One region of the Paenibacillus sp. sgz302190 genome, then DNA from elsewhere that is predicted to be linked to it. Evidence: riboswitches for the same ligand, from Rfam matches in the RefSeq annotation. Region 1 holds a riboswitch; each other region holds the start of a gene.
What was found. A riboswitch is a leader RNA that binds a small molecule or an ion and turns the genes downstream of it on or off. The one in region 1 is predicted to bind cyclic di-AMP.

Region 1 (5,987 bases):
TGGACCGAAACCGTATATTGATGTCTGCGGATAGCAATGGCAATATTTTTCTTATCGACGATGACATTTTAAAACGCATCAACATTTATCCGTGAGAAATACCCCGCCGCGGCACAATCGCTGCTTGGCGGTAAAACCAACCTCTAACGCGGCCGCTCATCATTGAATGGCCGCGTTAGAGGTTTTCTCATTGACATAAAACTTTACTTGAGTTAATTTATAAATATAAGTTCACAAATGGATGACAATAAGTACGCAGAGAAGGTGAAGGATATGAGAGCGGGAAACCGGCAATCGGTACGCCATAGCAAAAGCAAAATGCCGCTGAGGGAGATTAAAAAAGCCCGCGCGAAGCTGGCTGTTTTTCAGGCCAGTCTTGAATTGATCGGCGAAAATACGTTTCGCGCCGTGTACGTCGACGATATTTGCCGGCGGGCGGAAATATCGAAGGTGACGTTTTTTAAGTTTTTCCCGCAAAAAGAAGACGTACTCATTTATTTCATGCTCGTTTGGCTGACGCGGCGGCTTGTGGAGCTTCGGGAAGAGCAGAAGCGGGGGATGGCCGCGATCCGCCATATTTTCGGCAAGGTGGCCGAGGACGCGAAGAAACAGCCGGGACTGATGCTCAGCCTGATCGGGTTTCTTGCGGAGCAGAAAATGCACCCTTGCATGCCCGATTTGAACGAAGCGGAATTGCATCTGCTGTTTCCCGGCAAGGAGGAGCTGGCCGCTTCCGTCGACCCGAATCTTGACAAACGCTTCCGGCAGTTTGTCGAGGAGGCCAAACAAGACGGCGGCATTGACGCCGAGCGGGATACCGAAAACTTGGTAGCGATGCTGGTCACGCTGTTTTACGGCGCTTATTTAACCGCTCATATGTTCAAAGCTTCGGATTACATGGCTTTTTACGACATGCATTTACAATTCATCGGAAAGTAGGGTGTTTTCTATGGCAAAAGTCGTTCCGGGCCGGTATACGGCCCAAATGGGGGATTCATTCGTCGTATTTATTATCGGAATGCGTGTCAACAAGCTCTGGGCCGTCCATAAATGGTGGCCTGTTATGAGCGCGATGCCCAAAATGCTGAAAGAATTGTACAGCCATCCCGAGCTCGGATTTTTACACTCCGAATATTTGTTAAGCTGGCGCGGAGTGACGCTGATCCAGTACTGGAAGTCGTTCGATGATCTGGAAAAATACGCGCGCGGCGGCGTGCACTTGAAAGCGTGGCAGGCATTCAACCGGAGCGTCGGCACGGACGGGACGGTCGGCATTTTTCATGAGACGTATCTCATGAAGGAGGGGCAGTATGAATGCGTGTACGGCAATATGCCGCGCATGGGGCTTGGGGCTGCAGGCGAACATGTGCCGGCTACGGGAAAAAGGGAGACCGCCCGCAGAAGAACGGGCGGAACCAACGATCCCGCCGTACCGACTCCGCCGAATCCCGCGGTATAATCTGAAGCGAACTGCGGGACAATAGTAGCGAATAGCAAAACAACCGTTTCCGGAGGGTTCGGAAACGGTTGTCGTATGAATCAATATTAATTGGCGATAAATTCTTGAACCCATTCGTTGTTGTAAAAGGCTACGCCAATTTTCGTGTAGTTAGGGCTTAAGATGTTTTGGCGATGACCTTCGCTGTTCATCCAGGCAGTCATAACTTCTTGCGGAGTTTGCTGCCCCATGGCAATATTTTCGCCGGCATACGTGTACTGGATTCCGTATTTGGTCATCATATCGAACGGAGATCCGTAAGTTGGCGAAGTGTGATCGAAGTAATGGTTGTTGTACATGTCTTTCGCTTTATCAAGCGCCATAGCAGCCAAACTGGAGTCGCTTGTAAGCGGGCTCAAGCCTGCTTTGGCCCGTTCCTGATTGACCAGGGTGACGACTTGATCGGCATACGCGGAGCTCGAAGTATCCGTAGTCGTGCCTGTTGTCGTTCCTGTATCAGTGCCTGTGGAAGGCTGTGTCGTTGTTCCTGTGTCAGTGCCTGTAGAAGGTTGTGTCGTCGTACCTGTGCCACTGCCTGTGTCAGTACCCGTAGAAGGCGTATCCGTCGGAGTTGTGCCGGTGGAAGGCGTTCCGGTATTCGAGTCTGAGTCATGATGTCTTACGTGATGGTAAGAACCCGATGGCATATTGTAATTGCCGGGAGATTTAAACAGGCCGGCCCAGTTGCTCGGATCAAACAATTGCGGATATTGCTGAAGCAAGCTGTCCAGGGAAGTTCCTTGAGAATTTCCTTGCTGGAGTCCTTGCTGAAGTAATTGCTGAATGTTTTGCTGAAGCCCTTGCGGGAGCCCCTGCAGATTGCCGATGACTTGGCCGTTCACAGTGTAAGTAGCTGCGGATGCCGCTCCGGAACTTACGATCATGCCTAATACCAGCGCACCTGTGATAGCTGTTTTCTTGAAACGCATTAAAACCATCCTCTCCTTTTTTGGCCTACGAGGTTAGCTGACGGATTCGGGTCAAAGAGAAATCACCCTGCCATTTTGCAATGGCTTCACCCCAAATAAAGAGGTTCCCCCGTGCATCTTTCGATGCTTTGGCCGTTTTGTTTGCTCAGCAAGAACAGCAGTTTCCCGCGTCCTTCTGTGGGTTTCATTCTAGCATAGAAAACTAGGGGGGATCACCCCTCAAATGTTTCCATTGATAGAAACAGGCAGCCGCAACAAAAAAGCCCGGCCGTCAGGTTTCCCTGATCTGGCCGCGCTTGGCGTCGTTTCGGTTGGTATGTACGCTGTTCGCTTATCGGCGTCTTGCTGCCGCGAACCGGCTTTTTATCAATTCCAAAGCTTTCGTGCTTTCTTCCTTTTGCTCTCTTAGCAAATCTTGAAAGCTCTTGTTGGGAGAAACAAAAAGCAGCGCGTCTTTGGGCTGCTCGCCTACGGCTACCGACACTTTTCCGTTAATGGATACATATACAGTTGTCATGGCTGCATCCCTCCGATCATTTTCCGGGCAAATTCAAAAACCATAGGGTTCTGGTTCATTATAGCATATAATACGTCATCTCGAAAAGTGACAAACTTCCGCGCATCCCAGCCGGAATCGGCCCGAAAGTGGCAGGTCATGACCCGGTCCTGGCATTTTACCGTTAAGTAGAGCGTTTGCTTGGCTTCATTGAAAAAAAGCTGCTCCGGATTGTCCCTTTTCGCCGTAATCGATACGTACGATTTTTCATTATTCAACAGAAAAAAAGGTTCGCTAGTCGTATTCCCGACTTCCAGCAGCAAATTCATCCGCCCGTTGTCGCGCGTATATATCGTAACGGCCGAGCAATCATGAAAGGCGCCGATGTCCTCGGACATATAGTTTCCGTAATGGCGCTTCACCATTCTGCCTTTGAGCTTGCTCATAAAATCGGTGAAAAAGAGCGCCATCCGATCTTTCGGTAAATGTTGAAAAAGCGGAATATTGCGCTCGATGAATTGAGCGAACTCTTCATGCAGTTGAATTTGTTTCGTATACGTTTCGAACGTAGCTTCAAGCGGAAGCAGCAGAACGCCTCTGCGCATCAAGTCGCTGAAATAGTCTTTCCAGTCGATAGAGACACCCAGTGAGAGCTCTTCCATATAAATCCCTTTTTTGACCAAATCATCGATGAAAAACCACACGTACGGATCGATGTGGGAAGGTACTTGAGTATGGCTTTTTAATGCGGCTGTAATGTCCGCGGCTTTAGGATAAGCCCCGGTTTCTTCGGCGTGCCTGTTCGTAATTTCTTCGATAATGCCTTTCATAGTGCTGAAAAACAGGCGCTTGACGCCGGTTTCTACAAAGACAAGCACGGTCTTATTCAAACGGGTTGCCTGTATGTACTCCAGATGGGTAATCGTCCGGTCGTATTTGGGGTAGAACGTGCCCCCTTTATCTTTAATAAATAAAAGAAAAACTTCCGACTCTTCGACTTTTTTGAGGCATTTGCTAATAGGATCCTGATGCGAGTCCCACGGGCCAAAATTTCGTTCGTACATAAGAGGATCATGCCCGATTTCCGTCAATTGCTCGAAAACGGCGTTTCGAATCGGCCGCAATTCGTCTTGGCCTACGGAGCTAATGAATATTTTCGCTTTAGGCAAAACGTTCACCCCTTACCTTATCTGCAACTATTATACCTTATTTGATGCTTTTTTCGCATATTTTCATTGAGCAAGTGAAGAGAGGGATGGTAATATATTGAAAGAACGACATTACGACAATAATCGACAAACAGAGAGAGGGATTGTACATGCAGCATGTTCATGGTACGTACGATACGGGACTGGTCATATTTTCATATATCGTAGCTGTCGTTGCGTCTTATACGGTTCTTGATTTAACCGCACGGATCAGCACTGCCGCAGGCGGGGCCCGTTGGCTGTGGCTCTCATTCGGCGCCATTGCCATGGGGATGGGCATATGGTCGATGCATTTTGTCGGAATGCTCGCCTTTTCTCTGCCTATACCGATCGGATACGATCTTATGCTCGTGCTGCTGTCCGTGCTCGCAGCTGTCAGCGCGTCTTTCGTCGCTCTGAACGTCGTAGGCCGCAATCAGCTGACATTGCGCCAATTGATCGGCGGCGGGCTGATGCTGGCCGTAGGCATTTCGGCGATGCATTACATCGGCATGGCCGCCATGCAGGTCGATATTTCGTACGACCCGTTCTATTTTGCGCTGTCCATCGTCATTGCGATCGTCGCGTCCATCGCGGCTTTATGGTTATCGTTTTATTTCCGTACGGGCAAAGAAAGCGGCGAAGTGTGGAAAAAGATCGGGAGCGGATTGATTATGGGCGCCGCGATCGTCGGTATGCATTATACGGGAATGATGGCCGCCCAATTTCATTTGGGGGGCAAAGCGGCGCTATCCTCAGGAATGGTGCTGGATCAAAAATGGTCGGCTTATTTCATAGCCGGAGGCACTTTGTTTACGCTCGCACTGTCCCTCTTGGGAATTTATATTTCCAAGCGCCTGTCTCATAAAGATTTGGAGATTGAGGAAAAAACAAACGAAATTTACATCATGAACCAGGAGCTCCGAAAGTTAAACGACCATTTGGAGGAATTGGTGAAGGAACGCACGGCACAGCTTGAGAAAGCCCACGACGAGGCGATCCAGGCGAATATGATCAAAAGCCAGTTTCTGGCCAATATGAGCCATGAACTGCGGACGCCGCTCAATGCTATCATCGGGTACAGCGAAATGCTGATGGAGGAAGCGGAAGAACTGGGCGAGCCGACTTTTGTGGACGATCTTGGCAAAATCGGCAAATCGGGCAGGCATCTGCTGGCGCTTATTAACGATATTTTGGATATTTCGAAAATCGAAGCCGGTAAAATGGAAATTTATTTGGAGCCGTGCCATTTGCCGGAACTGATTCAGGACGTGCTGACGACGGTAAAACCGATGATCGAAGGCAATGGGAACCGGCTGGAATCCAGCGAAATAGAAGGCGAAATCACGACCGATGTGACGAAGATGCGGCAAATATTGTTCAACCTGCTCAGCAATGCGAGCAAATTTACGAAAAACGGCACCATCGGTCTCGAGGTGTACCGCCAAGCGAAAAAGGGCGTCGAGGGCTTCTGCTTCCGGGTCAAGGATACGGGAATCGGCATGACGCCGGAACAAATCGAGAAGCTGTTCCAGCCGTTTACGCAAGCCGACGCTTCAACTACGCGCAAGTACGGAGGCACCGGTCTCGGGCTGGCTATCAGCCAAAACTTCTGCAGCATTTTGGGCGGCGACATTTCGGTCGAAAGCGAACTGGGATCCGGCAGCACATTTACGTGCTGGCTTCCTGCCGTTCCTCCCGGGCGGGACAATAGCCAGGCTCTGTCCGCGGGCGATTCCGGCACAGCGGAGGATAACGGTCCGATGAGCGTTCTGGTGATCGACGACGAGCCTTTTAACCAACAATTGATACGGAAATATTTGGCCAAGGAAGGATGGGACTTGACGTTTGCCGAGAGCGGAGAGGAAGGGCTTTTG
Region 2 (5,987 bases), on a different contig from region 1:
TGGGAATGTATATGTGGCGGATAACAATAACCATCGTATCCAGAAGCTGGATACAGCCACCGGAGTGTGGAACGAGTGGAAAAAGAGCGGCGATGGGCCGGCGTATGGAAGCGGTTTGGGCGAGTTTTCCAATCCGGCAGGCGTAGCGGTAGGCGTCAGCGGGAACGTGTATGTGGCGGATACCAGTAATCATCGCATTCAGAAGCTGACGGTATCCACAGGAGTATGGAGCGAATGGAAGAAAAGCGGAGGGGGCGCGGGAAGCGGCCTGGGCGAGTTTAATAATCCGAGAGGCGTGGCTGTAGACAATAGCGGGAATGTGTATGTGGCGGATGCTTGGAATCATCGCATTCAGAAATTGGATGCAGTTACTGGCGTGTGGAGCGAGTGGAAGAAGAGCGGGGGCGGTAAAGGGAGCGGGTTAGGCGAGTTTAATTTTCCATCCCGCGTTGCGCTGGACAGCAGCGGCAATATGTACGTGGCGGATACCGGCAACCATCGCATTCAGAAGCTGACGGTATCCACGGGAGTATGGAGCGAGTGGAAGAAGAGCGGAGGAGGCGCGGGAAGCGGTCCGGGCGAGTTTAATAATCCGTACGACGTTGCCGTAGACAACAACGGGAATATATACGTGGCCGAGTATGGCAACCATCGCATTCAAAAGCTGACGGTATCCACAGGAGTATGGAGCGAGTGGAAGAAGAACGGCGGTGGTTCGGGCAGCGGCCTGGGAGAGTTTAATCAACCCAAAGGCATAGCGGTGGATGGAAGCGGGAATGTGTATGTGGCCGATTCTGGCAATGAGCGCATTCAGAAGCTGACGGTATCCACAGGAGTATGGATCGAATGGGTATATAGGGGAGCGGTTGCCGGCAAAGGCTTGGGCGAGTTTAGTTATCCGAGCGGTGTGGCGGTGGACAGCGAGCGGAATGTGTATGTGGCCGATTACGATAATCATCGCATCCAGAAGCTGACGGTGTCCACAGGAATATGGAGCGAGTGGAAGAAGAGCGGAGGCGGTTCGGGTGACGGTCTTGGAGAGTTTGAGAATCCGACCGACGTTGCTGTAGACAGCAATGGGAATGTATACGTGGCCGATCGTGATAACCACCGTATCCAGAAGCTTACGGCATCCACGGGAGCATGGAGAGAGTGGAAGAAGAGCGGAGGCGGCAAAGGAAGCGGCCGTGGGGAATTTGATTATCCGAGCGGAGTGGCGGTAGATCGCAGCGGGAATGTGTACGTGGCGGATACGAATAACAGTCGTATTCAGAAGCTGGATGCAGTCACGGGAGTATGGAGCGAGTGGAAAAAGAGCGGAGGGGGCGCGGGAAGCGGCCTCGGAGAATTTTATGGACCTTCCGGCATCGAGGTGGACGGCAGCGGAAATGTGTATGTAGCGGATACCAATAACCACCGTATCCAGAAGCTGACGGCAGCTACAGGAGTATGGAGTGAGTGGAAGAAGAGCGGCGGCGGTTCGGGGAAAGGCCTTGGAGAATTTGACGAGCCTTACAGCGTGGCGGTAGATGCCGGCGGGAATGTATACGTTGCTGACATGAGCAACAATCGCATCCAGAAGCTGGACGTTTCCACGGGGGTGTGGAGAGAATGGAAGAAGAGCGGAGGCGGAGAGGGAAGCGGCCTTGGGGAATTTATTAGTCCAAGCGGTGTAGCGATAGATAGCGGAAACACTGTATATGTCGCTGATTTCGGCAACCACCGTATCCAGAAATTATCTGAGATAACTACCCCTCCGGACGTACCGACCGATGTAAAATCGGAGGTGGCGGAAGGCCAATCGCAAGCAAAGGTCAGTTTTACGGCCCCGCTCAACGATGGAGGCAGCCTCATAACCGGCTATACGGTAACTTCAAGTCCGGGAGGATTGACGTGGACGGGTACAAGCAGCCCAATCACGGTTACGGGCTTAACGTATGGGACGGCATATACGTTTACGGTTGTAGCGACGAATAGCGCAGGAAACTCCGGCCCTTCGGCCGCATCGAACAGCGTGACACCGACAGCGCCGGGAGTGCCTGCTGCGGTACCTGACGCCCCGACGGGCGTAACCGCCGTTGCAGCCAACGGCGGAGCGAAGGTAAGCTTCAATGCGCCATCCAGCAATGGAGGCAGTGAGATCGTCGGCTACACCGTGACCTCGATTCCGGGAGGACTGACTGCAACCGGAACCGGCAGCCCAATCACAGTTACGGGCTTAACGTATGGCACGACCTATACGTTTACTGTGGCGGCGATTAACAGCGTTGGCAGCAGCCCTGTTTCTGCCGTTTCTAATACCGTAAGACTGGAGATCCCTTCCGACGGCGACAGTGGTGGAAGTACGCCGCCACAGTCGATGCCTTCGACTACATCGCAACCTGATAAAACGGGCGTTACCGTTCTCATTAACGGCAAATCGGTGAATGTTGGGACGGCCAAGGTGACGAGCGTAAATTCACAGACGGTAACAACCATCAGCATTGACCGGGACAAGCTGGGGGATCTATTGGCGAAGGAAGGGCGATTCGCTGTGGTGACGATGCTGGCGGATGCCAAATCCGATGTCGTGCGCGGAGAGCTTGACGGACAGATGATCAGCAAAATGGAACTGCAGCAAGCGGTATTGGAAATAAAAACAGATAAAGCGACCTATAACTTACCGGCCGGGCAGATCGACATCCAATCGATTTCGAATCAGTTGGGCAAATCGGCAGCCTTGGAGGATATCAAGATTCAAATCGAAATTGCTGTGTCAAAAACGCCGGCGCAAGGGGTTCTGAAAGAATCCGGGGAAGGGAAAATTTCGGTCGTTGTCCCGCCGCTTGATTTTACGGTAAGAGCTTTTTATAAGGACAAGACGATCGAAGTCAACGGGTTCAAAGCTTATGTTGAACGTACAATAGCGATTCCGGATGGCGTTGATCCTGACAAAATCACAACTGGTGTCGTGGTTGAAACGGATGGAACGCTGCGCCATGTGCCGACCAAGATCGTGCGGCTGGACGGCAAGCTTTATGCCAAGATAAACAGCATGACGAATAGTGCCTATTCCGTCGTATGGCATCCGGTTGAGTTTAAGGATGCGGAGGCGCACTGGGCCAAAGAAGCGATAAACGATATGGGATCGCGTATGATCATCAATGGCGTCGGCAAAGGCTTCTTCAATCCCGATCAAGATATTACACGAGCGGAGTTTGCGGCAATTTTGATTCGCGGATTAGGAGTGCAGCCAAAAGCAGGGGCACTGTCTTTCTCTGACGTTAATTCGAAAGATTGGTATGCCGGCGCGGTTGGAACGGCCTTCGCGTACAACCTGATTAGTGGTTTTGAAGACGGCACCTTCCGCCCGAATGATAAGATTACACGCGAACAAGCGATGGTGATCATGGCCAGAGCAATGGCTATTACAGGGCTCAAAGCGAAGTCTTCCGCAAATGCAGGACAGCTATTGAACTCCTTCACCGACGCGGGTACGATATCGAATTGGGCGAAGAACGGGATTTCCGACTGCTTGGCATCCGGGATCTTTTCCGGACGAAACGGCGCCGTGCTGGATCCTGGAGCCTTCATATCAAGAGCGGAGGTTTCCGTTATTGTTCAAAGACTTCTGCGAAAGTCCGATCTGATTTAATGCGGAATCCCGCTGCGTCATTGACTCTCCGGCGGTGTTTGTGTAAGATAAAAATACGCTTAATTTCCGGTTTAACGAATCGGAAAGCGGGGGAACCAATCTTTTTGGGGCGAATCATGATGTTTATGTAGGGAACCATCTTTCCCGAGCCCGGCAGCTAACCTCGTCAGCAGTAGGTGGGTCATAGTTGCATTGTGTTATATTTGCATTTGCTGACCCGTTTATTCGGGTCTTTTTGCGTTCAATTGGACCCGACGTATAGTTTTCGGCCCGGAGGCATCGACATGTCCTCTTGCCGGCTATAAGACGGGTCATTTTTATTTTGCAGCTTTGATCCGCGGAAGGAGGAGATAGATAGCCGTCTTGGATTCGTTGAAAGCCAACATTCTGTCTTTTCAAGGAGGATGAAATATGCCGCAACCGAAATATATTACCGATATTGATAAAATCCTGGAGATTCCCGAACGCGATCGAACAAGGTTGAAGCAAATAACGGAAAAATTCGTGTTTCGCGTAAACGATTATTACTTGAAACTGATAGATTGGAACAACCCGGAAGATCCGATCAAGAAATTGATCGTTCCCAATGACGGGGAGCTGTCCGAATATGGAAGGTGGGACGCGTCGGATGAGGACACGAATTACGTCGTTCCCGGCTGCCAGCATAAATACAGGACGACGGCCCTTTTGATCGTATCCGAGGTTTGCGGCGCTTACTGCCGCTATTGTTTCCGCAAGCGGTTGTTCCGCAACGATGTCAGCGAGGCGATGTCGAACGTCGACCCGGGGCTGGCCTATATCGCCCGGCACAAGGAGATCAACAATGTGCTGCTGACGGGAGGGGACAGTTTGATCCTTTCCACGGCAAGGCTGAACGGCATCTTCGAACGGTTGAGAGCGATCGACCATGTGAAGATCATTCGGCTCGGCTCGAAAATTCCCGTGTTCAATCCGATGCGGATCTACGAAGACGAGAAGCTGCTGGAGTCCATCCGGAAGCATTCCGACTCGGAGCGCCGCATCTACGTGATGGCGCATATCAATCATCCGCGCGAAATTACGGCGGAAGCGAAGAGGGGCTTCGAAGCGCTCCATCAAGCGGGAGCGATTGTCGTGAACCAAACGCCTGTTCTAAAAGGGATCAATGATCGGCCCGAGGTGCTTGCGGAGCTGCTGGATAAGCTTTCGTGGGCGGGTGTCACGCCTTATTATTTTTTCATTAACCGGCCCGTCGCCGGCAATAAAGATTTCGTACTGCCGCTGGAACGCGTGTACCGGATCGTGGAAGAGGCGAAGGCCCTCACGTCCGGCCTGGGCAAGCGTGTCCGCCTATCGATGAGTCACACTTCCGGCAAAATCGAAATTTTGGCCATCGAGAATGGGAAGGCTTATTTGAAATACCATCAATCCCGGGACGACCAGTACGGGAAATTTATGGCGCTCGACTGCCCTGAGCATGCGGCCTGGTTCGATGATTTGCCCGGAAATGAGCAGTTCTGGAACAAGCCGAAAAAGAAAAACGACAACATTGTCTCCGCCAACGAATTGCTAAGCCGCTAACCGTTTTCTCATGCGCCGCCGCTAACCGTACCTGTACCCGGGAGGGGGCCGCGCCTCCGTCTCGGGACGTAGGGAAAATCGTTCCAGGGGTGCTGGCGGAGCAAGCCGATTTATTCTAGAATGAAGTAAATATTGATTTTATGGAATAGCGGAGGTAAACGGTGGATAAGAAGACGCTGCTTGGAGCACTTCTCGTCTTGGCGGGAATTTTCTTCTTCTTTACGAGTCAGGGAAATGCGATGGATCCTGGGATGGTGTTCGCCTATTTTTGGCCAAGTTTGTTTGTCATTCCTTTGGGGCTCCTGTTTCATTGGATGTATTTCTATGCGACTCGGCGGCGTGGGGCCGGATTGTTGATTCCGGGAGGGATTCTCCTTGTGGCCGGAGGCGTATGCCAGATTTCCATGCTGTTCGACATCTGGGAGTATACGTGGCCGGGATTCCCGCTGGCGGTAGCGTTCGGGCTGCTGGAGTTTTACTGGTTCGGCGGCAAAAACAGATGGATCCTCCTTCCCGTCTTTATTCTGGGAAGCGTTTCGGTGATCTTTTTCGCCATCTTCACGCTTGGGAGTATCATCAGCCTGAACATTATGGGGCAGTCTTCGCTGGCGATCGGGTTGATTGTCGTAGGGTTGATCGTTATGTTGACCAAGAAACAAGGGTACGACGCATAAGTGCTTCTGCCGGCAGGCCGCTTCCAATCGGGAGCGGCTTTTTTGCCGTCGCGTTCGAGCGGTTTTCGGCGAGCCTGGCATGCTCTTGCCGGAGGGTGACCAGGCGGCGGGAGGTGGCT
Region 3 (5,987 bases), on a different contig from region 1:
GAGTCCCATTACGCTAAATATTTCCCCTAAACCCGACACGACCAGCAATAACCATGCCATGACCAATCGGCCTCCTTTAAACCTGATGTTTCTCCTGATGATGACCCCGGGCGTCGCCGGCCGCATGCGTGACCTTCTTCAACCCGATGATCCCGATGAGCAGCAGCGCAACCAACAGCAGCTTATACACATTCACAGGCTCATGGAAAAATAACATCTCCGTCAGCACCGTACCTATCGTACCGATTCCCGTAAATACCGTATAGACCGTGCCGGTCGGCAGCATCGCGCATGCTTTGAGCAGCAGGAAAAAGCTGAACGATATGAACGCAAACACGATCAGCCACTCCCACCACAATTCGGAGTATTTCAAACCGGTGACCCAGAATATTTCTATAATGCCTGCTATGACAACATACAGCCAATATTTATTCATGTCCCTTCACTCCTTGCCGCAGCGTAATCCTGCGATAAAAAACTCCCATACAAATTGCTTCCGCTTGCGGAATTCGGCTTCTTCATACAGCTGAAACTCCATGTACAGACCGTCCACCGCGCAGTAAAAAGCCGCCACGAACGCCTCGGGCTCCATCCGCCGGAATTGTCCGGCCGCAGCGCCCGCCTCGTATATCCGGATCAGGCTGCTCGTCATGTCGCTCTCCCCTTGAAGAAAAGGCTTCAGCAGCTTCTCCTTCAGCGCCTCCGGCGGGAAAAAGATAAACCGCTTGTAAAACAAATGATAACGGTCATTGCCGATCGTATCCGTAACGTGGCGAAAATAGAGCCGGATCTGCCGCTCGGGATCGGCATCGGTTTCCTTACCGTATTGGTCGCGCATGACATACACGTAATTGTTAATCACTTCTTCGGTCACTGCGAAGAACAGATCTTCCTTGGAAGCGTAATGCGCGTAGATGGATGGCGTCTTAATGCCTACTTTGCGGGCAATATCGCCTAGCGTCGTCTTCTCATATCCCTGACTTGCGAACAATTCAAGGGCAGCTTCTCGTATGCTCTCAGCACTCATCGCTTTCACTACCTAACTAATATTAGTTAGGGAAACTATAGCTCTTTCATGCGAAAAAAGCAAATTTCTCTTTTCAGAAATAATACCCGGGTTGTCTACATATACATGCTGTAGATGCTTGTCAACGGGGTGAATATCATGAATCCATTGTTCAAAAACCGCACGGTGCAGTGGGCCTTCGTCGTGCTGCTCGCCGCAGGTGCAGTTCTACTGTCCGAATCGCTCCTCCCATCCACTTTCAAGCCCGCGATACCTGCAGCGCTCGAAGAACCGGCTCCGCAGACGCCGGCCAAGCAGCAGCCCGAATCCGCCCAAGCACCGGAGAAATCGGCTCCCGAACCGCTCAGTTACCGAATTGCCGAGTATCACATGAACGTGGAATATGCGGCCGACACCAGGCAAATTAAAGGACAGCAAACGATAACCTGGGAGAATCCGGGCGGTACGCCTGTGCAAGAACTGTATTTGCATTTATATCCGAATGCATTCCAATCCAAGAAGACGACTTTTATGCGCGAGTCGGGAGGCAAACTGCGTCAAGACAAAGCGAAAGCCGACAGTATCGGCAGCATGGAGCTTTTATCGGTCAAAACTTTGGACGGCAATGACTTAAGCATGCGCATGGAGTTTGTTCAGCCCGATGACGGCAATAAGGACGATCATACCCTGCTTAAGCTGCCTCTGCCCAAAGCGGTGGGCCCCGGTGAGCGGGTCACGTTCAAAACGGAGTTTCTCGTCAAGCTGCCTGCAGCCTTCGCGCGAATGGGTTATGTCGGCGATTTCGTCATGGCCGGGCAGTGGTTCCCCAAAATCGCCGCGTATGAGCCGGCGGGAACAAGAGGCCGTACGGCCGATGGCTGGAACCTCCATCAGTACCATGGCAACTCGGAGTTTTACTCCGATTTTGGCATCTATGACGTTGTCATCAAAGTGCCGTCCAACTATATTGTCGCCGCGACGGGGTTCCCCGTAAAACCCCCGGTGTCGGACAGCAACACGAAAACCTACCAGTTTTACGCCGAGGACGTGCACGATTTCGCCTGGTCGGCTTCGCCGAACTTCGTATACGTGGAAGAGCCGTTCGCCACGGCGCAGGTGCCCGGCGTCAAAATCAAGCTCTACCTCGACCCGAAGCATCAAAATTTAAAAGACCGCTACATGTACGCAGCCAAAAAGGCGCTTTCCCGCTTCAGCCAGTGGTACGGTACGTACCCTTACTCCACGCTCTCCATCGTCGTCCCTCCGGAAGGCGGCAACGGCGCAGGCGGGATGGAGTATCCGACCTTGGTCACCGCATGGGGAGCCAGCGACAAGAAGCCCGATTTGGAGCTGGAACGGGTGGTCGTTCATGAAATCGGCCATCAATTTTTTTACGGCCTCGTCGCTTCCAACGAGTTCGAAGAAGCTTGGCTGGACGAAGGCTTCACCTCCTACGCGGAGGACAAAGTCATGGAGGCGGAATACGGCGTTTCGCCGAATCTGCCTGTAGAGGCCAGCTATGTGACCTCGCCCAACGCGCTTAAACTGAATGCCTGGGATTACAAAGGGCATGGCGAATATGCGGATAATGTGTACATACGCGGCAAGCTGGTGCTGAAAGCCATCGAAAAGCAGGTCGGCGCCAAGACGATGGACCGCATCATGACGACCTACTTCCACCGCTGGGAGTTCAAGCATCCTTCGACCAAAGATTTTCAACATGTTGTGGAGGAAGTCACCAAAGCGAAATGGGACGATTTTTTCAACCAGTATGTGTACGGCAGCATGATGATGGACTTTGCGGTTGATCGGATTCAAGTGAAGCCTGCGGCACTGGCAGACGGCAAACCCGGATATGAGAGCACCGTGCTAATCTCCAAACGGGGCGGCAATTCCCCGGAGGTGCCGATTCAATTCCATTTTACCGATGGCACCGCACTGGATAAGGTCTGGAACGGCGCGGAGAGCAGCATCGAGTACAAGTTGACGAATGCTGCTCCCGTCGAGTGGGTTCGCATCGATCCGGGCTATTCGCTCGTGCTGGAAAACAAGCATATCAACAATTTCATGTCGGCCCGGATAGACCCCAAATGGAAAATACGTTTGAACCTCGGCATCATTCAGCTTTTACAAACGATCTCCGGCTGGGTAGCCTGGTAGAAAGGAGAACGCTGCATGACTCTTTATATGAAGTCCGGCTATCGGGCGGCGCTGCGGCAGCCTTTTGCGGTCATCATGCTGTTCCTGTATCAAATGGGTTGGGGAGCCCTCCTCTATAAAATGGTGCAATCGGTGCTCGTGCCGCTCATGCATCGCTTTCCGGGAAACGGCCAGCCCAAGCAGACGCTGCATTTGTTCCTGGCCGAAAGCCAGTTTCAACTGTTCAAAACGGACCTGAGCCATTCCTATTTATGGTGGCTGGCAGTGCTTCTCGCTAGCCGCATGCTGCTTACGCCGCTGCTGAACGCCGGCATCTACTATTCGCTGATCCACACCGACCAAAATGCGGGATACCGCTTCTTTAAAGGCATATCGGAGATGTGGCTCTCCTTTTTCCTCTGCTACGCAGTACGGATCGCGCTGACGCTGCTTCCCCTCGCCTGGCTGATCCCGAAGGCCGAGTCGATCTTTGCGCAAAGCGGATCTTACGAGAACGCCGCCGTTGACATGCTGCCATGGCTGGCCGGAATGCTTGCATACGGATTTCTCATGCATCTCCTCTTCATGCATCTGCAGTTCGCGCTCGCTGCCGGAAGCGGAATTCTCTCCACCCTGCTCGCCTTTGTCCGGCACCTGCTTCCTATCGTCGGCATCGCTCTGCTGCTTTTGATCGGGTCGGGACTATTGACGGGTGTCAACGTCATCGCTTCCTACATCTGGGCAGGTCTGATTGCCCTTCTCATTTATCAGCTGTTCCCGCTTTTCAACATATTTTTGCAAATGTGGGTACTAGCCTCTCAATATCAGTTGTGGTCCGCCAAAGCAAATTCGTAGCGAACGCCCGCCAACTCTCTAAATCTATGAGCAATATTCAGCGAAAAACGCCCAAATATCGGAAAATATGCTCAAGCCCCTGAAAAAGGGGCTTTTTTTTGTCTATTTTCCGAACTATTTCACATATTTTTATAGAATAGTGCACTTGGAAGGAGGATTTTAGATATTTATGCCGAATCCTAAGCACTAGGAAAAATAAACCAACATTTCATGCCGAATTCCCGATTTTTTGGGAAACGGGGGAACCATTCCGGGTGAATTGATCTCGCAACACAGGGATCATAGGGAACCTTCAACCGAACCCTCCAGCTAACCTCGTAGGCACCGGAAGGAGACAAGCAGTTGAAAAAGGTTGTTGCTCTCGTTGTCAGTCTTGTTTTGTGTTTGAGTATTGGTGCAGGAAGTGTTTTCGCAGCACAATCCACTTTGGATGAAACGGTTGACGGATTGCTCGGAACTCCGTACAAGTATGCGGGTACGACAACGAAAGGCTTTGATTGCTCCGGATTTACCGCTTACGTGTTCGCGCAATTCGGTATCGACCTTCCCCATAGTTCCAAAGCTCAAGACGAAGAAGGCAACTGGGTTGATAAAAAGGACTTGCGCAAAGGCGATTTGGTCTTTTTCAACACAGACGGCAAAGGTATTTCTCACGTAGGCATCTATTTGGGAGACGGTGAATTCATCCACTCGGCTACCGATAAAGGTGTTATGAAGAACAAACTAAGTGAGTCTTATTACTCCAAACGGTACGTATCGGCCCGCCGCGTTTTGTGGGACGATATTTACAACCAACTGACTGCTGAATCCAAGTAATTTGATCGATTTATGTGAAAAAAGCCCCGGCAAAGCACCGCTCGTTTCTTGAGCGGCTTGCAGGGCTTTTTTCTATTCTAAACCATAACCTTATCTGCCGCGTCCAATAGATGAGGTGATGAAATGAACAAGACGAAGAAAAGCCGGCAGCGGCAGTTGGCCTGCTTGCTGGTAAGCAGTGCGCTGACGCTGGCTTTGGCAGCCTGCGGCAGCGATGCCCCCTCCGGGAATAACAGCGAGAGGACGCCGGAACCGTCAGCAGCGGCCAGTCCGGCAGTCAGCCCGACAGTTACTCCTGTCCCGTCCGCAACGCCGCAGGCGGATGCAGCAGCCGTGAAAAAAGGAACGGGACGCTATGTAGGCCTGGCCGATCCGCATACGGTCGAGCTTATCGTGGACGAGAAAGCCGCCGCTTTCCAGCTGGGAGACGGTACGGCAGATGCCGTGCAAAAGTTCAAGAAAGACGATCAGGTAGAGTTTGAATATAAAGAACAAGCCATAGAAGGCGACGCTTCGCTTAAACAGCTCATTTTAACCAAAATCGCTAAAAAACAGTAGCTCTCTTTGCGCAAAAAAGAATCCCTCCGACTGTCCTTTCGGGAAAGTCCGGGGGGATTTTGTTCGGAAGCGCCGCGCCGTCGGCTTATTTATTGACATAGACGCCTGTTTAACGTTAATATCGAGTCGTTGCCGCCGTCTCGGCCGGTTTATTTGAATGGATATACGTCCGGAAACGATTCGGACAAACTTAAAAAGAGGGCTACATAGTCCGGGTCAAACTGCGTCCCGCTGTGTGACAAAAGTTCTTGTACCGCCGTGTTGATCGATAAGCCTTTGCGGTACGGACGGTCGGAAACCATGCTGTCGAAAGCATCGATAATTGCACAAATCCGGGCAAAAGCAGGAATGTTCTCGCCGCTTAATCCGCTGGGATACCCTTGGCCGTTCCAGCGTTCGTGATGATACAGAATGATTTCCGCGATCTTCGGGTCCAAATCGGTGAACGCCATCATCATGTTGGAGCCCAGAACGGGATGCTGCTGCATAATTTTCCATTCCTGGTCGGTGAGCGCCGAATCCTTCAACAGAATTTGATCCGGTATTAAAAGCTTACCGATATCGTGCAAGCAGCCTCCCTGGATTAACTGACGCGTTTGTTTTTCGTCCAATT
Region 4 (5,987 bases), on a different contig from region 1:
CTTCTTCTGCGTCCCATCGCTATCCCTCCTGAAGTAAAATAGGAATGTACGGATAGTGTGCCGCATTATCGCCAACTCCATGCAAAGCAAAAAGCAGACCCTATGCGGGCCTGCCGTTATGACAATGCATTAAGCTAATGTTGAATATAGGTGATACGGACTTGTCCGTCATCGTTGCAAACGGTCACTTCCACGGATTCCGTCAAGATATCCGCGTAGCTGTAGGAGACCCGCTTAAATGCGTTGGACTCTTCCAGCTTAACAATAAATACAGAAGGGTAGGTTTCTTCTAAAACACCGGAACGCTCGATAGTCTTTCGCCGACCACCATTTGCTCGCAACATGATCTTCTGCCCGACATGGGGCTCCAAACTGCGTTTAATTTCCAACAGCGCATTTTTTGCCATTGTCAACTACCACCTCTTTCCTTGTTAATTATAACCGATCGCGGCCAAAATGTCAAATTAGGACCAAATATTATATCAGCCCGACAATCCTGTTGTCAACGGCATATCCGCCTAATTTTAAATTTGCTTGGTGTTTAGGTTGCCTCCAAAGATTGTAAATTATTCACTTTTTTTCATGAAATATATTTTCGACATATACGGAGGCATTTAGCACCGAAAACGGATGCCGCCCACACGGCGAACAAAACCAAAGAAAAAGCGCCCAAACGCGAATGGACTTTGCACAAGTCGATTCGCGCCTGGGCGCTTGAATGGATACGCACCGAGCGCAGCTCACAACGCGCGGTTTCACAACTGTATGAATGGCGGTCGTTGAGTTTCACACATTTGCCTGCGAGTGCTGAATGCCGGGAATCCCCATCCGGTAGCTGCCTCGCGTATCGACTCCGCCTAATCCGTCTAACCCCGTAACCGTCAAGCTGACGATGTCCAGCATGGAAACGGTATCTTTGACCGACGTATAGGACAGCTTAGCCGCAATGCACAAGGGGTCCAGAGCATGAATCAGCACGCGGGCCGGGGAGCTGGCAAAATTCGCTCCGGCCCGCAGCAGCGCTTCAAAATGCGACTGGCAGGCTCCGGCCACAATGATCAAGGAATCGCGATCGCGTTCGTACTGCCTGGCGACCTGAACCGCGCTCACAAAATGAAGCGAATTTTTGTAGCTGCTCAAGTTGTTGATATCGCGGTTTTTACGGTTTTTTATTATGCCGTCATGTCCGGTAATGACGACGATATCCGGCTTAACTTGCGGCAGCAGCCGATACAGCGCATCCGGCATCTGGGCTTCGGGGACGTAAAAGCCCTCCGCAGGCACGCGAAGCTCTCCGTACAGCTGCATGCATTTGCGCAAATAGGCCGGGTCTCCGTCCACATGCAGTATTTTACCCGGCACTTCAAAATAGCTGACGCCGGAGTGCTGATTCTTCTCCTGCTGCTGCTCCCTGGCGATTTCAATTCGTCGCAGCGATTCCCGATATTGCGGGGTGCCCGACCGGAGATGATCCGGCGTGACGCCGCCAATCGCAAGCAAGTCCGTCAGGGGCGCATCTGCAAGCAGCCGGTAATCGACACCCCGCAGCACGGCCTTCACCTGCTCGATACGTTCGATTTTGAAAATGACGTCTCCGCCATAGGATTTTCGGGTAACAAAGTCTCCTTGCCTCATCGCTCAATCCCCTCCTAGGGCTATCCTATGGCGGGGATGGGCATTTGGTGCGGGTTTATTTGCAGCCGTGCGCGCGGAGGGCCGACGACAAGCGCGCGAACTCTTCCATGCTGAGCGTCTCACCGCGGCGCGAAGGCTCGATGCCGATGCCGTGCAGGAGCGCCTCCAGCTCAGCCTTGGTGTCTTTGGCAAAGAACCGCGCAGCCAGGTTGTTGTAAAGGGTTTTGCGCCGCTGGACGAAGGATGCCTGGACGACTTCGAAGAAGAAGTCGGCGTCCGCCACCTCGACCGGCGGGGTTTGCCGTACGCGCAGCCGGATGACGGCGGAATCGACGTTCGGCTGCGGGACAAAGACGGTGCGCGGCACGATCGTGACAAGCTCCGGCTCGCAGTAGAACTGCACGGCAATGCTGAGGCTGCCGTAGTCTTTGGTGCCCGGGCGGGCCGCCATGCGGTCGGCCACCTCTTTTTGAATCATCACGACGATATTTTCCAGCGGAAGCTTCTCTTCGAGAAGCTTCATAATGATCGGCGTCGTGATGTAATAAGGCAGGTTGGCAACAACGCTGATGCCGCCAACACCGGCAAAATGCTGCCGGAACAGCTCCGGCAGGTCCAGCTTTAACACATCCCCACGCACGACCTGGGCATGGGGGTACGGCTCCAGCGTCTCGCCCAGGATGGGCAGCAGACGCTGGTCGATTTCGATGGCCAAGACGCGCCCAGCCTGCTTGGCCAACTGCTGGGTGAGCGCCCCGATGCCCGGGCCGATCTCCAGCGCGCCCTTGTCCGGGCCGAGCCCGGCGGCGGACACGATTTTGTGCAAAATATTCTGGTCTACGAGAAAATTTTGTCCGAGGCTCTTTTTCAGCACCAGATCGTGCTTCTTAAGTATTTCTTTCGTTCTGTTCGGTGTAGCGACATCCTCAGGAAGCGCCCGGTTGGAAGTATTCATGTCACAGCCCTCATTTATTTAGTAATTCTACCGCCGCTTCAAACTCCTCGCGGGTGATTTGAAACATCGCACAGCGCTTGTAAAATTGCTTGCCGTTGCAGTAGCCGATGCCGAGCGCCTTGCCTGCCTCCAGCCTCCGGGAGGCCGCTTCGGCGTGGACGATGAGTCCCGCCGCCATCAGGTCCTCCCAGGTGACCAGGGAGACGGCTCCTTCATACTCCGTCCGCAAATTGCTCAGCGCCTGCCGGATCGTCTCCGGCGACGCGTTCTCAACCCCGATGTCGCCCTTGTACTCCGCCTGCTCCTGCGTAATAAAGGCATGCTTGCAGCCGGGCACCTTCGCCGCCACGATTTTGCGGATCCGCTCCCCTGCATGATCCGGATCGGTCAAAATAATAACTCCGCGCCGCTCCTGAGCCAGCGCGATCCGTTTCAACACGGCCGGACCTATTGCGGAGCCGCCGGTTTCGATCGTATCCGCCTCCACGGCCCGGCGAATCGCTGCGGTATCGTCTTTGCCCTCGACAACGATAACTTCTTTTATCATACAACGTTCCTTTCCCTGTACGCACAAAAAGAAGAGGGGTCTCCTCTTCTTTTGCCATTCGTGAACGACCTATCTATCTATATATACATTCTGCCCATGCAGAAACCGGATTACCCCTTAATTCTCAGTCGGCTTCTTCGGCCCTACGACATAGACGGTATAACCGTTCTTCGTGCCGAATTTGTTGGCATAGCTCTCATCTTCGAAGTAAACGTCGATCGTTTGCCCTTTCACGGCGCTGCCTGTATCTTCAGCGCGCCGGAAGCCAATACCGTCGATGTACACCCACCATCCGAGCGGAATAACCTTCGGATCTACCGCGATCGTTCTGCCTTCGGTGACTGTAGTTCCTGTAAACGTCTTGCCAAACCCGGGGCTGTCCGCGGATTTGCCGGTAGACTCCACTCCCGCCGAATATGCGGTGAGTTTCACGTTTTTGAGAATTTGTTTGTAGCCGAATTTGACGCCATTCTTTGAAATTTCATCCACGCTAGGGGATGAGGCCGATAAAGCGACGACCGGATTTTTCGTGCCGATGGCAACGACTTTTTTCACACTTTCCGTTTGAACCTGTTCATCTACAACTGCTTCGGAAACCAAAACGCCGTCTTCGAATACTTTTTCCATTTTTTTCAACAGAACGCCCTCTTTGCCTTCCTGGACGACCTGTTCCTTGCCTTTGAGCAGCGATGCATCGTTCTTCTTCTCGGTATCGAACGCGATCGGTTCCGTTGTTTCGTTCTGCTCTTTCTTTACCCTGACAACTTTGACTGTATCGCCGGGTAAAAGCGAAGATGCCGGTTCAGGAGTGACTCGGTCAAGCTCCCCAAGTGCAATATGTAAATCCTGCAATGCACTTTCAACCGTTCTTGCAGTTGTGTAAACAGTGGTGGTCTTTCCATCAGCAGTCAATTGAATCGGTGACGCATGATCGATCACGAATTTCTCTCCGCCCTTGATCGGAGTCGTGAGCGCTGCAGAAACTTGATCGTGTTCACCAATCTTAATGGCTTGTTCATCCAGTAGGCGTTGCAGGACCCATTGCTTCGTATGCACAACGGTTTCTTGTCCATTCACAACTACGGATACGCTCTTGGTAGCCGTACCGTACAACAACACCAAAAACATGAAAGTCATAGCGATTGAAATCATACCTAGGCTTAAAATCAAACGCAAGTTTTCATGCTTCCATCGTAGTGCCAAGGACATGCTGGATGATCGACTTACATGGGTCTCGGTTAAAGAGATGTTGCCCACTTCTTCGGTCCTCCTTCAAAGCCTCGCCGCCCGTGTGTTACGCATGATTAAATTAGACGCGACTAAGGTCAGTTTGTGATTAACTTAATAAGCCTCTCCAGCTTTGCAGCGGAGTTCACCCGACAACAACGCGGCCATTACCGGACGCTGCTGCGGTAGTCCCACCTCCTTCGCTTTTCATCCTATGATCATCTAGCCTGCACTATCTCGAAAAAATGAAAAGACCAGCGGAAAGAGGACTCTTCCCGTGGCCTTGTATGCATAGAAAAATACAACCAGACACGACAATCGTTACCTCTCTCGGTACGCTTACGAGGTTAGCTGACGGATTCGGACGTGAGAGTCGCCCTACCTGGACAACAAGCTGCTTGCTCGTTGTCGTTGGATTCACCCCTGATATTCATTCTGCTGGCATTCGGCGGTTGCATGTGCTTCCGAATGTTTGCAGCGGTTCCCCCGTTCCCATAAATGGAACTCAGCGAATGGAAATTTGGCAAATTGGTTATTAAGTTATTATGAAAAGTATATTACGCTGTAAATCTAAACCTGTAAAGGGATTATCGCCCGCTAAAAAGGGCGGAATTCGGAAATAATAAACATTTCCGGCTATAAATCTTGGTCTTTAGTACGTTTTTCTCATTATAACGTATTCTGACGCTTTTTTTCGCAATTCTTACGTTTAAATTAGGCTTTAATAGCAATTTTGTTTATAATGGGGATGGGTGAAATTGGTTCAAAAATGCCAATAATTTGCTGAAAAGGAAGGCCTTTCGATGAACCCCATTCTACAAGTCGACTCCCTCTACGGGGGATATCTTCCAGGAAAACCTGTCCTGCACGGACTTACTTTTTCAATCCGCCAAGGTGAAATGATGGGCTTGATCGGACTCAACGGCGCAGGCAAAAGCACGACAATCAAAAATATTCTCGGCCTGCTTCATCCGCAAAAAGGCACGATCCGCGTCAGCGGCCTCACCCTGGCGGAAGACCCGCTCGCCTACCGAGCAGCGTACGCTTACGTTCCCGAATCGCCCGAGCTTTACGAGGAACTGACCATCCGCGAGCATCTGGAGCTGACGGCCATGGCATACGGGCTGACCAAGGAGCAGTTCCTGACCCGATCCCAGGCGCTTTTGGAAGAGTTCCAAATGAAGGACAAGCTGAACAGCTTTTCCAGCCATCTGTCCAAAGGCATGAAGCAGAAGGTAATGATCATGAATGCGTTTTTGATCGAGCCCGCCTTGTACATTATCGATGAGCCCTTTCTCGGGCTTGACCCGCTGGCCATCCGCTCGCTGCTTGAGCTTATGGTCCGCATGAAGCGAAGAGGAGCCAGCTTCCTCATCTCCTCGCACATTTTGTCAACGATTGAAAAATATTGCGACAGCTATGTCGTTTTGCATCGCGGCAAAATGGCCGCCCAGGGAGATTTGGGCGAACTGCGGGTGCAAACCGGGCTTGCCAAAGCGTCGCTCGACGACATTTTTTACGAGCTGGTTCAAGGTGATTCGGTATGAAGGACATGGAGGTCAATATCACTGGTTTATGGCAGCAGCGCCTGGGGCGGTATTTAAAGGAAGCTTCGGGGTACTG

Region 2: linked by a shared signal. The riboswitch ahead of AC6RNO_RS15460 (KamA family radical SAM protein) and the one ahead of AC6RNO_RS16880 (CAP domain-containing protein) in region 1 are both predicted to bind cyclic di-AMP.
Region 3: linked by a shared signal. The riboswitch ahead of AC6RNO_RS34900 (NlpC/P60 family protein) and the one ahead of AC6RNO_RS16880 (CAP domain-containing protein) in region 1 are both predicted to bind cyclic di-AMP.
Region 4: linked by a shared signal. The riboswitch ahead of AC6RNO_RS31065 (resuscitation-promoting factor) and the one ahead of AC6RNO_RS16880 (CAP domain-containing protein) in region 1 are both predicted to bind cyclic di-AMP.

The regions. Positions count from the first base shown of each region.
Region 1 covers NZ_JBZYAO010000014.1:12,282-18,268, forward strand. The annotation lists gene AC6RNO_RS16865 (stalk domain-containing protein) at 1-95, shown strand, start outside; gene AC6RNO_RS16870 (TetR/AcrR family transcriptional regulator) at 274-939, shown strand; gene AC6RNO_RS16875 (DUF4188 domain-containing protein) at 950-1,459, shown strand; gene AC6RNO_RS16880 (CAP domain-containing protein) at 1,546-2,427, opposite strand; cyclic di-AMP (ydaO/yuaA leader) riboswitch at 2,435-2,571, opposite strand; gene AC6RNO_RS16885 (hypothetical protein) at 2,759-2,944, opposite strand; gene AC6RNO_RS16890 (DUF4062 domain-containing protein) at 2,941-4,092, opposite strand; gene AC6RNO_RS16895 (MHYT domain-containing protein) at 4,242-5,987, shown strand, end outside.
Region 2 covers NZ_JBZYAO010000012.1:91,349-97,335, reverse strand. The annotation lists gene AC6RNO_RS15465 (S-layer homology domain-containing protein) at 1-3,634, shown strand, start outside; cyclic di-AMP (ydaO/yuaA leader) riboswitch at 3,681-3,820, shown strand; gene AC6RNO_RS15460 (KamA family radical SAM protein) at 4,046-5,194, shown strand; gene AC6RNO_RS15455 (hypothetical protein) at 5,356-5,868, shown strand.
Region 3 covers NZ_JBZYAO010000061.1:473-6,459, reverse strand. The annotation lists gene AC6RNO_RS34925 (DMT family transporter) at 1-60, opposite strand, end outside; gene AC6RNO_RS34920 (SMR family transporter) at 77-436, opposite strand; gene AC6RNO_RS34915 (TetR/AcrR family transcriptional regulator) at 443-1,027, opposite strand; gene AC6RNO_RS34910 (M1 family aminopeptidase) at 1,166-3,166, shown strand; gene AC6RNO_RS34905 (hypothetical protein) at 3,182-4,000, shown strand; cyclic di-AMP (ydaO/yuaA leader) riboswitch at 4,202-4,339, shown strand; gene AC6RNO_RS34900 (NlpC/P60 family protein) at 4,343-4,816, shown strand; gene AC6RNO_RS34895 (LytA/YqiH family protein) at 4,940-5,374, shown strand; gene AC6RNO_RS34890 (HD-GYP domain-containing protein) at 5,524-5,987, opposite strand, start outside.
Region 4 covers NZ_JBZYAO010000043.1:12,763-18,749, reverse strand. The annotation lists partial or broken gene AC6RNO_RS31090 (small, acid-soluble spore protein, alpha/beta type) at 1-17, opposite strand, end outside; gene veg (biofilm formation stimulator Veg) at 135-407, opposite strand; gene yabG (sporulation peptidase YabG) at 787-1,635, opposite strand; gene rsmA (16S rRNA (adenine(1518)-N(6)/adenine(1519)-N(6))-dimethyltransferase RsmA) at 1,691-2,590, opposite strand; gene rnmV (ribonuclease M5) at 2,601-3,137, opposite strand; gene AC6RNO_RS31065 (resuscitation-promoting factor) at 3,255-4,394, opposite strand; cyclic di-AMP (ydaO/yuaA leader) riboswitch at 4,685-4,885, opposite strand; gene AC6RNO_RS31060 (ABC transporter ATP-binding protein) at 5,168-5,911, shown strand; gene AC6RNO_RS31055 (ABC transporter permease) at 5,908-5,987, shown strand, end outside.